Regions from separate parts of the Pokkaliibacter sp. CJK22405 genome, predicted to be linked through region 1. Evidence: riboswitches for the same ligand, from Rfam matches in the RefSeq annotation. Region 1 holds a riboswitch; the other holds the start of a gene.
The links. A riboswitch is a leader RNA that binds a small molecule or an ion and turns the genes downstream of it on or off. The one in region 1 is predicted to bind thiamine pyrophosphate.
Positions count from the first base shown of each region.

Region 2: it holds a riboswitch for thiamine pyrophosphate, as region 1 does, so the genes downstream of both, thiB (thiamine ABC transporter substrate binding subunit) here and thiD (bifunctional hydroxymethylpyrimidine kinase/phosphomethylpyrimidine kinase) in region 1, are expected to answer to the same signal.

Region 1 covers NZ_JBKKHQ010000015.1:133,334-140,817, reverse strand. Annotated here, with positions in the region: gene astA (arginine N-succinyltransferase) at 1-171, shown strand, start outside; gene thiC (phosphomethylpyrimidine synthase ThiC) at 244-2,115, opposite strand; gene thiD (bifunctional hydroxymethylpyrimidine kinase/phosphomethylpyrimidine kinase) at 2,118-2,975, opposite strand; TPP riboswitch at 3,102-3,196, opposite strand; gene ACKC9G_RS11920 (MFS transporter) at 3,358-4,581, shown strand; gene rpoS (RNA polymerase sigma factor RpoS) at 4,634-5,614, opposite strand; gene ACKC9G_RS11910 (peptidoglycan DD-metalloendopeptidase family protein) at 5,705-6,526, opposite strand; gene ACKC9G_RS11905 (DUF368 domain-containing protein) at 6,529-7,476, opposite strand.
Region 2 covers NZ_JBKKHQ010000007.1:93,810-101,293, reverse strand. Annotated here, with positions in the region: gene ACKC9G_RS03605 (EAL domain-containing protein) at 1-1,158, opposite strand, end outside; gene ACKC9G_RS03600 (ATP-binding cassette domain-containing protein) at 1,366-2,022, opposite strand; gene thiP (thiamine/thiamine pyrophosphate ABC transporter permease) at 2,026-3,669, opposite strand; gene thiB (thiamine ABC transporter substrate binding subunit) at 3,685-4,719, opposite strand; TPP riboswitch at 4,787-4,996, opposite strand; gene ACKC9G_RS03585 (PilT/PilU family type 4a pilus ATPase) at 5,048-6,253, shown strand; gene ACKC9G_RS03580 (metallophosphoesterase) at 6,574-7,484, shown strand, end outside.

The DNA.
Region 1 (7,484 bases):
CTCTCATTGCTTTCCACTCTATCACTTACAGATTTTCGCTGCTGCATGACACAGGCTGATGTGCTTGGACATGGGATCATGCAGATAGACGCTAGTACAGCAGAAGCCTTACAGGTAAAAACCGGCGATACACTGAGAACCGCTGCTTTATTTGGCAGGCCAGTGTTATAGCCCAATGAAATAAAAGAAGCAGATAACAAAAAGGGCGCGAATGCGCCCTTTGTTTATATTGAAGCGGTCAGGTTAAACCGCCTGATAAATTTCAGCGCCCTGTTGCTTAAACTCAGAGGCTTTACTCTCCATACCCTGAGAAGCGACAGCCTGCAGCTCTTTTACCTGAGCCTCATCCAGCTCCCGGACTTCCTGAGAGATCTTCATTGAGCAGAACTTAGGTCCGCACATGGAGCAGAAGTGCGCCACTTTGGCAGACTCTTTAGGTAGAGTCGCATCATGGAAGGCCCGTGCAGTATCTGGGTCTAGAGCCAGATTGAACTGGTCTTCCCAGCGGAATTCAAAGCGTGCTTTTGAGAGTGCATTGTCGCGAATCTGCGCGCCCGGATGCCCTTTAGCAAGGTCCGCCGCATGGGCGGCAATCTTGTAGGTGATGATGCCAGTCTTCACATCATCCTTATCCGGCAAACCCAAGTGCTCTTTCGGTGTGACATAGCAAAGCATGGCGCAACCGTACCAGCCGATCATTGCAGCGCCGATGCCGGAGGTGATGTGGTCATAACCTGGTGCCACATCGGTAGTCAGCGGACCCAAAGTATAGAAAGGTGCCTCATCACAATGTTTCAACTGCTCAGTCATGTTTTCCTGAATTTTGTGCATGGGCACATGACCAGGGCCTTCGATGATGGTTTGCACATCATGCTTCCAGGCGATCTTGGTCAACTCACCCAGTGTTTGCAGCTCAGCAAACTGAGCTTCATCGTTGGCATCGTAGACTGAGCCAGGACGCAGGCCATCTCCCAGCGAGAAGGACACATCATAGGCTTTCATGATTTCGCAGATTTCCTCGAAGTGGGTATAGAGGAAATTCTCCTGATGATGCGCCAGACACCATTTGGCCATGATGGAGCCACCACGAGAAACGATGCCCGTCATACGCTTGGCGGTCATGGGCACATAACGCAGCAGTACGCCGGCGTGGATGGTGAAGTAGTCAACGCCCTGCTCTGCCTGTTCGATCAGGGTGTCACGGAACAGCTCCCAGTTCAGCTCCTCGGCAATGCCGCCCACTTTCTCAAGGGCCTGATAAATAGGTACAGTGCCAATCGGCACGGGGCTATTGCGCAGAATCCATTCGCGGGTTTCATGGATATGCTTGCCGGTCGACAGGTCCATGATGGTGTCAGCACCCCAACGGATGCCCCAGGTCATTTTCTCTACTTCCTCTTCAATCGAAGAGGTCACCGCTGAGTTACCGATATTGCCGTTAATCTTCACCAGGAAGTTACGGCCAATAATCATCGGCTCAAGCTCAGGGTGGTTGATGTTGGCTGGCAGCACAGCACGACCACGGGCAATCTCATCGCGGACAAATTCGGCGGTAATCTGATCGGGAATGCTCGCGCCCCAGGAGAAACCCGGCGCCTGTTGTTGCAGCAGCGCATTCTCTTTGGCCAGCTGCAGCTTCATGTTTTCACGGATCGCCACGTATTCCATTTCAGGCGTGATGATGCCTTTGCGTGCGTAATGTAGCTGAGTGACGTTTTGCCCGGTTTTAGCCCGACGCGGCGTGTGCTTAAGTTCAAAGCGAAGTGCATCAAGACTAGGGTCATTGGCTCGACGACGCCCATATTCGGAAGTAAGACTGGTCAGAATTTCGGTATCACCACGCTCTGAAATCCAGCGCCCGCGCACATCTACCAGGCCTTTACGCACATCGATATCCGCGTTGGGATCCGTATAGGGGCCGGACGTATCATAAACACGCAGTGCAGGATTCTCTTCTGTACCTTGCTGAGTAACCGTTGGCGTCAGGGTAATTTCCCGCATGGGAACCTGAATATCGTCACGGCTACCTTGGACATAGACTTTGCGAGATGCGGGAAAGGGCTGAACGGCCGCTTCATCGACCTTGGCTCGCTGACTAAGATGATGTTCTAACACAGTTACACCTCTAGGGGGTTGTGGTGGGCACCCCACCATTGATGAAAATGATTAACGGGACCTGCACCCTGCCCCAATTGCCAGGAAGCAGCAGAGGTCAGCGCCTGATGTAGCCAATCTTTGGCACGGCCGACGGACTCAAGCAGAGAAAACTGCTGTGCCAGCCCTGCTGTGATTGCCGCAGATAATGAGCATCCCGTTCCATGGGTGTTGCGAGTTTCAACACGTGCCAGGGTAAATTGATGATGGTAGTCGCTGGTAACCAACCAATCTGTTGCAGGCATACCTTGCTGCAGGTGACCGCCTTTAAGAAGAACAGCCTTGGCACCCAACGTTAATAGCGCCTCTGCCAGTGGCAACATGTCATCCGCCGTCTCGGGGACAGGCAGTCCTGTCATAACTGAGGCTTCATGAAGATTAGGGGTAATGAGCAAAGCGAGGGGGAACAATAGATTGATGACAGCATCAATCGCCTCTTCACTGATCAAACGATGCCCTGACGTTGAGATCATGACCGGATCAATGATCAAAGGAGCCGGAGAGCGCTTTAGCTGCTGAGCAACAGCGTCGATAATTTCTGCGCTGGCCAGCATGCCGGTCTTACAGGCGGCAAGGGTAAAGTCATCCTGCACAGCTTGAATTTGCTGAGCAACGATGACCGGCTCCAAGGTTTGAACAGCGGTCACTCCCTGAGTGTTCTGGGCAGTAATCGCGGTAATCGCACTGGCCCCGAAAACCCCCAAAGCAGAGAAGGTTTTGAGATCGGCCTGAATGCCAGCACAGCCACCGCTATCAGAACCGGCAATGGTCAGAGCAACAGGGGGTGTCGAGCGGGAAAGCACCGCAGGACCAATATTCATGATACACAGGCCTCAAATAGACCCGGTTCACGCCGGTCGGCGGTGACTACAACTGCGAAGGAAGAGTGCGCAGAAATAGCCAGCGCACAGATAGGTCAAGGAAGTGAAGCACCGACCACAACAGGCAAGTACTTATTGCTTGTTTCCTACGCCAGTACGAACTGGATCAGGTTCACGGGTATTATCTCAGCCGCTCAAGGGCGGCACCCCGACAAGTAAACGCGCTCAGTAAAAGTCTAAGACACGTGAAAAACTGCCGACAGTGTAGAGAGGCCTGCAACAGGATTCAAGCGCAGGTCACTCAAGCTCTGCCATAATGTCAGACAGCTTAGCCAAACCCTTTCTCCTCAGGATTCTGTTTAACGACAGTGGAGCCCGCTGAATGCATACCAAAAACCGTCTGCCTTGGCTTATTTTACTGGCAGGTAGCATCGTCCTCGCCCTGAACTTAGGTATTCGACAAACACTGAGCCTGCTAATTCCGGACATGCTAGTTATGCCGACGCTCAATCTAGGCACTATGGGTCTGGCCTTTGCGATTCAGAACCTGATCTGGGGTTTGACATCACCTATTGCCGGAATACTTGCCGATCGATACGGCTCGGCACGAGTTCTGGCCTTGGGGGCGGTACTCTATGCACTAGGTCTGATACTCGCCGCCTGGATAACACAAGTCTGGCAGCTACACCTCGAATTAGGGTTGATACTGGGACTAGGCGCCGGCGCGACCACTTTCCCTCTGGTGCTGGCAGTTGTCGGCAAGGCCTTCCCACCCAATCAACGCTCGCGTGCTCTGGGTCTGGCATCCGCCGGCGGCTCAGTCGGTCAGTTTTTGATGGCACCCATTATGAACTCGCTTAATCACCAATTTGGCTGGCAAAGCACTCTTATCATTGTGGGTCTTCTGGCACTAGTGATGATCCCAAGCGCCTATTTTTTACAGAGCGAACCGGCACACAAAGTACCATCAACAGGTCAACCTTCCATTGGAATCAGGAAGGCGCTGGAACAGGCAGGACAGCATCCCAGCTTCTGGTTATTAAATATCGGCTTTTTTGTCTGTGGTTTTCATGTGGCGTTTATTGCAACCCACCTACCTACGTATGTCAGTCTGTGCGGCTTACCCAGCAACGTGTCTGCGACCGGATTGGCATTAATTGGCCTGTTTAATATCTTCGGTTCACTGACCTCCGGGTATCTGGGCGGCAAGTATCGCCCCAAGTGGATGCTCTCAGGACTGTACGGGCTGCGCGCGCTGGTACTGGCCATCTTCTGGGTGGCGCCAAAAACACCGGTTACCGTACTGTGTTTTGCCGCTGCTATCGGCTTTCTCTGGCTCTCCACTGTCCCCTTAACGTCAGGCGCTTTAGGCCAGATTTTCGGCCCCACTTATCTTGCCACTCTTTTCGGTGTCGTCATGCTCTCTCACCAGATTGGCGCCTTCTTTGGCGCTTGGCTTGGAGGAGAACTCATGGAGTTAACCGGTAGCTTTGATGTGATGTGGATGATTTCCATCGGCCTGGGTTTACTGGCGATGGTTATTCACTTGCCCGTCAATGATCGGCCTTCGGATGAAAACCCGGGGCATTGTGTGAGACCTGCATGAAGCAGATGCAAAAAAACCAGCGTAATGCTGGTTTTTTTGTTATTTGAACTGATCAGGTGAAAATATCATCGCCATGCAAACCCTGTCGCTCGACGATTTCACGAAGCCGACGCAGAGCTTCTACCTGGATCTGGCGAACACGTTCACGAGTCAGGCCAATCTCACGCCCAACCTCTTCAAGGGTACTCATCTCGTAGCCTCGAAGACCAAAGCGGCGGGCCAGTACTTCACTCTGCTTATCAGGCAATAAGGCCAGCCAATCATCGATAGAGCCATGCAAGTCTGTTTGTTGCAACCAGGACTCTGGATCAGCCGCTTCGTGGTCAGCCAAGGTTTCAAGAAGTGGCTTATCAGAATCCGGAGCCATTGCCGAGTCTACTGAAGTAACTTTCTCATTCCAGCCAAGCATCCGCTCAACATCTTCGACGGGCTTATCGAGGTGACTGGCAATCTCTTCTGCCGTTGGCTCATGATCAAGCTTGTGTGCCAGCTCACGGGCAGTTCGCAGATAGATGTTCAGCTCTTTAACGACATGGATCGGCAAGCGAATTGTCCGCGTTTGATTCATGATGGCTCGCTCGATCGTCTGGCGAATCCACCACGTAGCGTAAGTTGAAAAACGGAAGCCGCGCTCAGGGTCAAACTTCTCGACCGCGCGAATCAGGCCGAGGTTACCCTCTTCAATCAGATCAAGCAGCGTAAGCCCACGATTAAGATAACGGCGGGCAATCTTCACCACCAAACGCAGATTACTTTCAATCATTCGCTTGCGAGACGCTTCACAACCACGGAGTGATTTGCGTGAGAAATACACTTCCTGCTCTGCGGTCAGCAAAGGCGCGAAGCCGATTTCGTTCAGATAAAGTTGGGTTGCATCCAGCTGTTTTTTGCTGGCACGGGAAGTACTGAGTTCAGGAGGAAGGCCAAGACCTGAGTAGCCCTCTTCCTCATCGTTGTCAGTAGAGTCTGACATTGCTTCCAGCTCTAACTCCTGGACATCCATGAGATCCAGGTCGGAATCTTTCTCAACCATCTGCTGCCACCTTTGGAGTTTTTATTATGGGGCCCCTGAGTTCAGGAGAGACGCGTCAAAGACTAACAGCTGTTCAAAAAAATAGTCACATTAGCGCTTAGGCAAAAAGCTCAATGGATTCACTGGTTGCCCATCCTGTCTGATCTCAAAATACAGCATTCCATCTTTGTCGCCAGACTGGCCCATCTCTGCAATAACATCCCCGCGATTCACCTTCTGCTGTTCCTTCACAAGGATACGCCGGTTGTTTGCATACGCACTCAGGAACTCCTGATTGTGATTAATAATGATGAGGTTAACGTACCCTCGCAGTCCGTTACCTGCATAGACCACCACTCCGTCTGCTGCTGCAGTAACAGGACTCCCCACATTTCCTGCAATATTTATACCCTTACTTACATTACGGTTTGGTGAATAACTTCCTGTTACCTTACCGCTTGAGGGCCAACCCCAAGTCAACGCGCCTCCTGAAGGAACAGTTGGTTTCTTGACCGATGAGGTTGTTTTTACTTTGCCTTGAGAAGAGGCCGTTGTCGATACCGACTTTGGTCTTTTTACTGTCGGCGCCGGCGTGGATACCTGAGCCACGCTCACTTTCGGTGCAGTCTGCACCACTCCGGGGTCAGCGCTCCCCGAAAGCTTCAGCGCCTGCCCGGGATAGATTGCGAAAGGAGCTGACAAACTATTGCGAGCAGCCAGTGACTGATAATCCTGCCCGTAACGATAGGCAATCGAATAAAGCGTCTCACCCGGACTGACGATGTGATAGCCCACCTGAGCAGGAGTTAACCCATGTCTGGACACATCATCGACCGGCGCATAATAGCTATTGGTTGAGCAGGCACTGAGCGCCAGTACTGCAGAAACCATCAACCCGGAGCCAAGCGCTTTCGCGCGAGCCCTGAAAGGCATAATTACTTACCCTCCATTGCAATAGCTTGCATAGGCTCATTATTCTTGGCCAAACGAGAGAGCAGCCATACCGCCACAGCGCCCAGAGCTATCAAACCCAGGAGCAGAGTCAGCTGGGATGACTGGCCTGTCACAGCCTCGAAGGTATGCGGAAGCACACTATCCTGAAGCAGTGGAACGGAATCGCCATGACTATCCATACGATAGACACGGGTGACTTTCCATGGCCAGACTTTCCCGAGGGAGCCCAGCATAAATCCAGTAAGAATGGAGAGAGTAAGATTACGGTGGTGGTGAAGACTCCAGTGTAGAAATCGCGAAAAACCCAATAACCCGGAAGCACAGCCCACCATAAATAACAGTAAAAAGCTTACATGCCCTTGTTTGACAGCATCGAGAACAGGCTGGTAAAGCCCCAGAATGAGTAATAAAAAACTTCCAGAAATGCCTGGAAGGATCATCGCGCAGATCGCGATAGCCCCGCCAATGAAGAAGTTTAGCGCCGTTGGCTCTAACGAAAATGAGAAACCCTGGGTCAATTGCCAACCCAGCAAAGCGCCAATGATCAGCATGCCACTCGTCGCCAAACTACGCTCTCTTACTTCTCTGCCGATCAACCAGCAGGACATGGCAACCAGCCCAAAGAAAAAGGCCCAGATCATTAGAGGCTGATTCTCAAGCAGCCAACTGATACCGCGCGCTAACGTAATAACACTGGTGAGGATGCCTGCAACAAGCGTCAGAAGAAAACCAAAGTTCCCCTCTTTCCAGAAGGCTCGGAATCCGTTTTGAAAGCACACACCAATCAGTCTCGGATGCATGTTTTTAATCGTTTGCAGGAGTTCATCGTAAATGCCGGAAATAAAGGCGATTGTGCCTCCCGAAACACCAGGCACCACATCGGCAGCGCCCATAGCCATGCCCTTCAAAAAGAGCCAGAAACGATCCATAGGGAATT
Region 2 (7,484 bases), on a different contig from region 1:
GCCATCATCGGCCGTAAAGGCCTGGGAGATCGTCAGGCACATGGCGCCATCACTGATCGAGAGATAAGGGTCAGAAATATACATGCTGTCCGGACGCGCCATCGCTTCACGGAAATAGGTACGCCGCGCCCAGCGGGCACCGCGACCATCCTGCATGGGCTGAAAGCGCTGCGCTTCCTCGGTGGTTTGGCGGAAGGTCAGGTTAGCGCCCATCTGGTAGCCTTCCTGATCCAGCAGATAACAGCGGATGATGCCGTTGAGCTGCTGCAGGGCATTACTGTGCTCCTTGCCGAGATAGCCACGGCGGCAAGCCCCCACCCACAGCGCAAACACATCCACATACGGCGCGAGCTTGCGGGTTCGCTGCTGGTCGCCCTGCTCAAACCGGCGGCTACTGATCGCCAGTTGTGCACTGAGTTTACGTCGCCCATCGACAACCCCAAGGCGCGGATCGGCGGCGGGATAAGCCAGTCCAAAGCCCTGCACCATGTCTGCACCGGAATCAAATGCCAGATGCAGGTCGTCCTGGGTTTCGATGCCTTCCATCACTGCCAGCGCACCGGAGCCATGAATCAGCTGGATGAGCTTGGACAGCACATGACGGAATTTACGCTGGGCGCGCCCCTGCAACAGCATGGAGCGGTCGAGTTTGACGATATGGGGTTCCAGCTGCCAGATGCGGTCAAAGTTGGAATGACCGGCACCGAAGTCATCAATCGCGATCAGGGCGCCGCGCTGACGGTAGCTGGCAACCTGTTCGGCGAGATATTCCGGCGAGTTGCTTTCATGCTCGATGATTTCCATCACCAGCCGGTTCGGCGGAATTCTGAGAGACTGCATTTCCTGCCAGAAGGCTTCCGGGTCTTCGACCAGCACGCCGGTGGGAGGGCAGACATTCAGGAATAACCACTGTTCTTCCAGCTCAAGCGCCTGGAAGTTATTCAGGTGAAGTTCCTGACAAAGACGATCAAGCTCGGTTTGCTCACCCCACTCACGGGATTTATCAAACAGCTCGATGGGAGAATACTGGGTTTTGGTCGTGGCATCGTGACAACGCACCAGCGCTTCCATACCCACACATCGCCTGTGCGCCAGGGAATAGATGGGCTGAAAGAAACTGCGAAGCTCAAAATGATGAAATGAGCGGGTTTTCAGCATGGATGGGTCACTTTACCGGGAGATCGTTGCTGTGGATCAGTACCTCAATAGGTTACTGTTCAAGCCTTCTGGTTCCGAAAAACTCACCACGTGGCGTGGTTTTCACTCTCCCTGTCATATTGCACTGGCAGCGTCTGTCGCACAAATCCATGAAACGACAGTGCCAGGCATTATGCTGCCGTGCATCGTTCACTTTCGCTTACAAAATCAAGGCGCTAGGTGAAGCATGGCGTTATAACACCATAAGCGCTGATCGGCCAGTGCTTCGACATCTTCTTTATCATGACTGATCATAATCACCGCCGCGCCTTGCTCACACTGACGCCGCACCTGCGCCCACATAGTTTCGCGGGTGTGGATATCCAGCCCGGTGAAGGGTTCATCCAGCAATAAAAGTGGCGAGTGCCTGAGCCAGGCACGCACCAGCGCGACACGCTGACGCTGCCCGCCGGAAAGCGCTCCCGGCAAACGCGACTCCATCCCCGCCAGACCGGCTTCCTCAAGGGCGGCAGTCATTCGCGCCTTGTCATCGGCGCTCAGCTTAAGCCCGGGATGAATACCAAGGCCGACATTCTCCCAGACGCTCAGGTGATCAAAGAGATTGTGCTCCTGAAACAGCGTACTCACCGGACGATCCCAGGGTTCACGGCCCGTCCAATCCTCAAAAGCGTCCTGAGTCTGCCCGCGCTGCCAGCCCAGCCGACCGGAGGATGGCGTAAGAAAACCGGCAATCAGGTTCAGCAATGTCGACTTGCCTGCGCCACTGGGGCCCTGAATCGCCAGACACTGCCCTGCCGCCACCTTGAGGCTGAAGCAGTAATCAATGTCGTCATAGGCATAGCGAACATCGTCCAGAATCAACATGACTCAGCTCTCCTGAGGTTGCCAGCGCCGCCGAAACAGCAAGGCACAAAGACTAAAAATCATCACCATGGTCAGCAATATCAGCAAGGCGCAGGCTGCCGCTGCACTCATGCGATAACTGCCAAGCAGCTGATACAACAGCATCGGCAAAGTCGGTGAGGTGGGGCTGCCAAAAAGAGCGACGACGGAGAAATCCCCCAGCGAAAAGGTCATACCGTAGGCCAGCCCCAATCCAATCGCAGGCTTCACCCGAGGCCAGTACAACCAGCGCCAGGCATACCAGCCACGCAAGTTCAGATTGGCTGCCAGTTTCTGCGAAGGCTCATCCATGGAAGCCAATGGGCCGCGCAGCGCCTGAATCACAAAGGGCAGGCTGACCAGAATATTGACGGCGACCACCAGACTGTAGCCCGCCTCCATGACCGACACCCAGGGCCGCAGCAGGACGAACCAGCCGGTGCCGAGCACGATTGAGGGCAAAATCAGGCTGAGATAACCCGCGCTTTCCACAGACTGCCCCAGCGTTTTATTCATTCGCTGACGAAGGCTGAGAGAAGCGCCGACAATCAGCAGCGCCACCAGCACACTGCCCATTCCCGCCACCAGCGCCATACGCAGGCTCAGCCACCAGGCAGACCAGAGGCGGCCATCATTAAGCAACTGCCACAGGCCTTCGCTTCCTTCGAGCGCGACCGCCACCAGAGGCGGTAAGAGCAGGAGCATGAAAAGCAGCAGCGTTAGCCGGTCCAGCCAGCGTTTGGATGGCTGCAGACGGTCTCGTCGCGGCCAGGGTGAGGGCAAGGTGTATCCGGCTAACACCGAGGATTGCCCTCGCCGTCCGGCCAGCCACCAGAGCAGACCACAGATCAGCGCCTGCACCAGCGACAGCAGCGCCGCCTGGCCAATATCCATATCAAAGCGAAGGGCCTGATAAATCGCCACCTCCAGCGTGGTGGCGCGCGGCCCTCCGCCTAATGTCATCACAATGGCAAAACTGGTAAAACACAGGGTGAAGACCAGCGCACCGAGTCGCGGCAGCGCTTTTCTTAATACCGGCCATTCGAGGGTTCGCCAGAGAGACGGGCTTTGCAGACCCAGCTGCGCTGCCAGACGCCAGTGCTGGGAAGGGATCTGCTCCAGCGACTGCAAAAGTAAACGCGCCACCAGAGGCACGTTATAGAAGACATGGGCCAGCAAAATACCGCTTAACCCGTAAAGATAAGAGGGCAAAACCCCACTCAGAAGACTGTTCACCCATCCCTGACGCCCATGTACGGCCACCAGTCCGAAGACCACCACGATGGGCGGCAGCACCAGTGTGACTTCCATACAGCGGATCAGCCAGCGCCGTCCGGGCCAGGGGCCTCGTCGGAAGAGCGCACGGGCAACCGGCACTGCCAGCAACAGGGTTAACAGGGTGGAAAGCGCCGCCTGTTCAAGGCTGAACATTACCGTACGGCGCAGGTAGGCCTGTTGCCAGAGAGACGCAGGATCCAACTCACTGGCATGAGTAAGCAATGCCAGCAGCGCAGCCATGGCACTGCCGGCAATCATCAGCGCGATGATCACTCCCGGCGCCCAGCGCCAGACCGGTGCGACCAAAGGTGGCTGCACCGGCACGGAGTTTTTCAAAGGCCGCTTAGCCAAGGCGCTCAGCACGCCTTATTTGGAGCTGGCATCCAGCCACTCATTGACCCAACCCTTCTTGTGCTCTGCCACTTCGGCAGGCGTGAAGCTCAGGGTGTGCTTGGGCTGAATCAGTTTGGAGTACGCATCAGGCAGGGATTCGCCAATATTCACCGCAGGATACATCACATTGCCAAGCGGCATTTCCTGCTGGAAGTTCTTGCTCAGCATGAATTGCAGGAACTGTTTGGCCAGCTCCGGATGCTGACTGCTTTTCAGGCGTGCCGCCACTTCCACCTGCAGGTAATGGCCTTCATCAAAGGCTGCTGCCTGATAACGATCCGTCTTGTCCACCGCCATGTGATACGCAGGCGAAGTGCTGTAGGACAGCACCATCGGCGCTTCACCGTTCAGGAAGAGGTCAAAGTAAGCCTCAGACCAGCCTTTGGTGACCGCCAGCGTTTTCTTGCTGAGCTTGGCCCAGGCTTCATCGGCTTTGTCGCCATACACTTTCTTGACCCATAACAGCAGACCCAGACCTGGCGTACTGGTACGTGGATCTTCAATGATGATTTTCAGATCATCCGGTGCGTCCACCAGGGCTTTAAGACTGGTCGGTGGGTTCTTGAGCTTTTCGGTGTCATAGACGAAGGCAAAATAACCCCAGTCGTAGGGAACGAAAGTCTTGTCCTGCCACTCAATGGGAAGTTTCAGGGTGTGGGTGTCGATATTCGCGCTGGCGAAAAGGCCGGTTTTCTCGGCATCGGCCATCAGGTTGGTATCCAGCCCCAACACCACATCGGCCGGTGAGCTGTCACCTTCAAGACGCAGGCGTTGCAGCATGCTGCCACCATCGGCCAGTGCGACAAAGTTAAGCTTGCAGCTGCACTGGGTTTCAAAGGCGGTTTTGATTTTAGGGCCTGGGCCCCAGTCCGCCGTGAAGGAATCATAGGTGTAGACGGTCAGGGTATCGTCTGCAGCATTGGCCACAGAGGATGCTCCCATCGTCAGGGCAACAGATAGTGTTAATCCGCCTAAAGCACGGTTAACGCGTCGGGAAAATAATGTCATGCCACTCTCCATGGTCGGCGGTGAATCAGCACAGTGCTGACTGCACAGCGTGCAAAAGTGGCGCAGTTGTGGACTTGGACTCAAATCCCTGCGCCAGTATCATCTGGATCAGGTTCGACGGGTTAGCAGTCCGAGAGAACAAGGCAAATCAGCCTGAGCACCTTGGGATTTCACCTGCACGAAGGCAGGAGTATCTTTCAGGCATTCAGAATGTGACCGCTGTCCTGTGACGCTTCTCAGCGACTGGCAAGCCAGGTTAGCACCCCGTTGAGCCGGTCGGCATTCTAACGCAATAGTCATGCAGGTTGTAGATGAGGTAGTTGAGAGCATGGAACTCGCGGATTTTCTGAAAAAAATGGTCGAAGGTGACGGTTCTGACCTTTACCTCTCACCAGGTGCGCCTGCGAGTGTCAAATTCAACGGAACCTTGACCGGAATAGGCGAAAACCTCTCTCCGGATGAAGTAAAACGCCTTGTGTTCTCGGTAATGAGCCAGGAGCAGATTGAAGTTTTCCGTCAGGATCAGGAGCTGAACTTCGCCCTGTCACTGCCGGGCATTGGCCGCTTCCGTGTCAACCTCTTTATCCAGCGCGGCCAGCTGGGCTCCGTCATTCGTTACATCAAAACCAGCATTCCCAATTTTGAAGAACTGCGACTGCCGCCGGTGCTGCGCGAGGTTGTTCTCGACAAGCAGGGGCTGGTGCTATTCGTCGGTTCCACCGGCTCTGGTAAGTCGACCTCGCTGGCAGCCCTGATTGACCACCGTAACACGCATCATGCCGGTCATATCATCACCATCGAAGACCCGATTGAGTACCTGCATCGCCATAAAAAAAGTATCATCAACCAGCGCGAAGTCGGCATGGACACCAAGCATTACGGTGCAGCGCTGAAAAACACCCTGCGTCAGGCGCCTGACCTGATCCTCATCGGCGAGATCCGTGATCGCGAGACCATGGAATACGCACTGGCGTTTGCCGAAACCGGTCACCTGACCCTGTCCACGCTGCACGCCAACAACGCCAACCAGGCACTGGACCGTATCATCAACTTCTTCCCGGAAGATCGTCATCGCCAGATCATGCATGATCTGTCCCTGAACCTGCGCGCCTTTATCTCTCAACGCCTGCTGCCCACCGTGGATGGCAAGCGCTGCGCCGCCTTTGAGGTGCTACTGCGCACCTCCAGCGTCAGCGAGCTGATCAAGCGCGGCGAGATTGGTGAGCTGAAAGAAATCATGGCCAAGTCGAATCACCTTGGCATGATGACCTTCGACCAATCCATTTTTGCCCTCTATAAAGAAGGACAGATCACTGAGGAAACCGCACTGCGTAATGCGGACTCACCCAACAACATGCGCTTAATGATCAAGTTCTACAAAGACGGTGAAGGCATTGCCTCAACTCAGGCCCATGCTCCTCAACCCTCGGCCACCAGTCACATGCATGGCCACAATCACAGTATTGGCCATCACGGCTCAACCTCGGTGCAGAGCGGTCATCCCAAGCCGCCGCCCGCCTTTGAAGTGGAATAGCACCTCCCGGGTTATCGAAAAGCCGCAACAGAGTTTGCGGCTTTTTTGTGTCCGGGCTTTAAGTCTCCCGCCACTCCCTGGCCGCAGCCTCACGCAAGGTTCCTCTCTATCTCTCTGAATTCCCTGATTTTTCTGAAAAAACCAAAGTAAAACTAAATGACACTGGCCCATTGCCGACTGAGGCGCTAGTTTTTAAGGAAGCATACCGAATGGGCAGGACACGGCAGATCTGCCCCGCATTCAGACCCGGCAGCACGGGAACCTGAATGAAGACCTGCTGTCCCACAGGCAGGTGCCGATAACGGCAGGGAGTCCACAGCATGAACTACGATTTGATCGGAGATATTCATGGCCATGCGCGGGCACTGAAAGCATTACTGCGCTGCCTTGGATATAACCGGGTACAAGGTGTCTGGCAGCGGCCAGGCCACACCGCTGTTTTTCTGGGGGATTTGATTGATCGCGGACCCCAGCAACGTGAAGTCTTAAAAATTGTGCGGGATATGGTCGAAATGGGTCATGCCCTAATAGTTATGGGTAATCATGAATTTAACGCTCTGGCCTATGCTACCCCGCACCCGCGTCGCCAGGGGCATTACCTTCGGCCTCACAGCCAGAAAAATCAGCTTCAGCACAGCGCTTTTCTGAGCCAGCTGCGGGAAGGTTCAAGTGCTTATCAGGACGCCATTGACTGGTTCTGGACACTACCGCTTTACCTTGAACTGGATGAGCTTCGCGTCATTCATGCCTGCTGGCATCCCTCCCATATTGAAGTGATGGATGACCTGACCCACACCAGTGCCCAGCTCACGCCGGAGCTGCTGGCTCGTGCCAGTCAGCCCGGGGACGCCGTTTACGATGCTGTGGAAGTGTTGCTCAAAGGCTTGGAAATGGAGCTTCCCAGCGATACCAGCTATCTCGACAAGGATGGCAACCCGCGAACTCAGCTACGCGTGCGTTGGTGGGACATGAATGCCAGCACCTATCGTGAGCTGGCACTGATTAATGAACAGAAGCGTCATTTGATCCCGGATGACCCGGTCGAGCCGGACTTTCTGCCCGGTTACGATCACGAAAAGCCCGTGTTTTTTGGCCATTACTGGATGACGGGCCGCCCCGTGCCTCTTAACCCCTCCCTCGCCTGCCTGGATTACAGCGTGGCGGCACGGCATGGCGGAAAACTCTGCGCCTATCGTTTTGAGGGAGAACGTCAGTTGCAGGAGCGTAATTT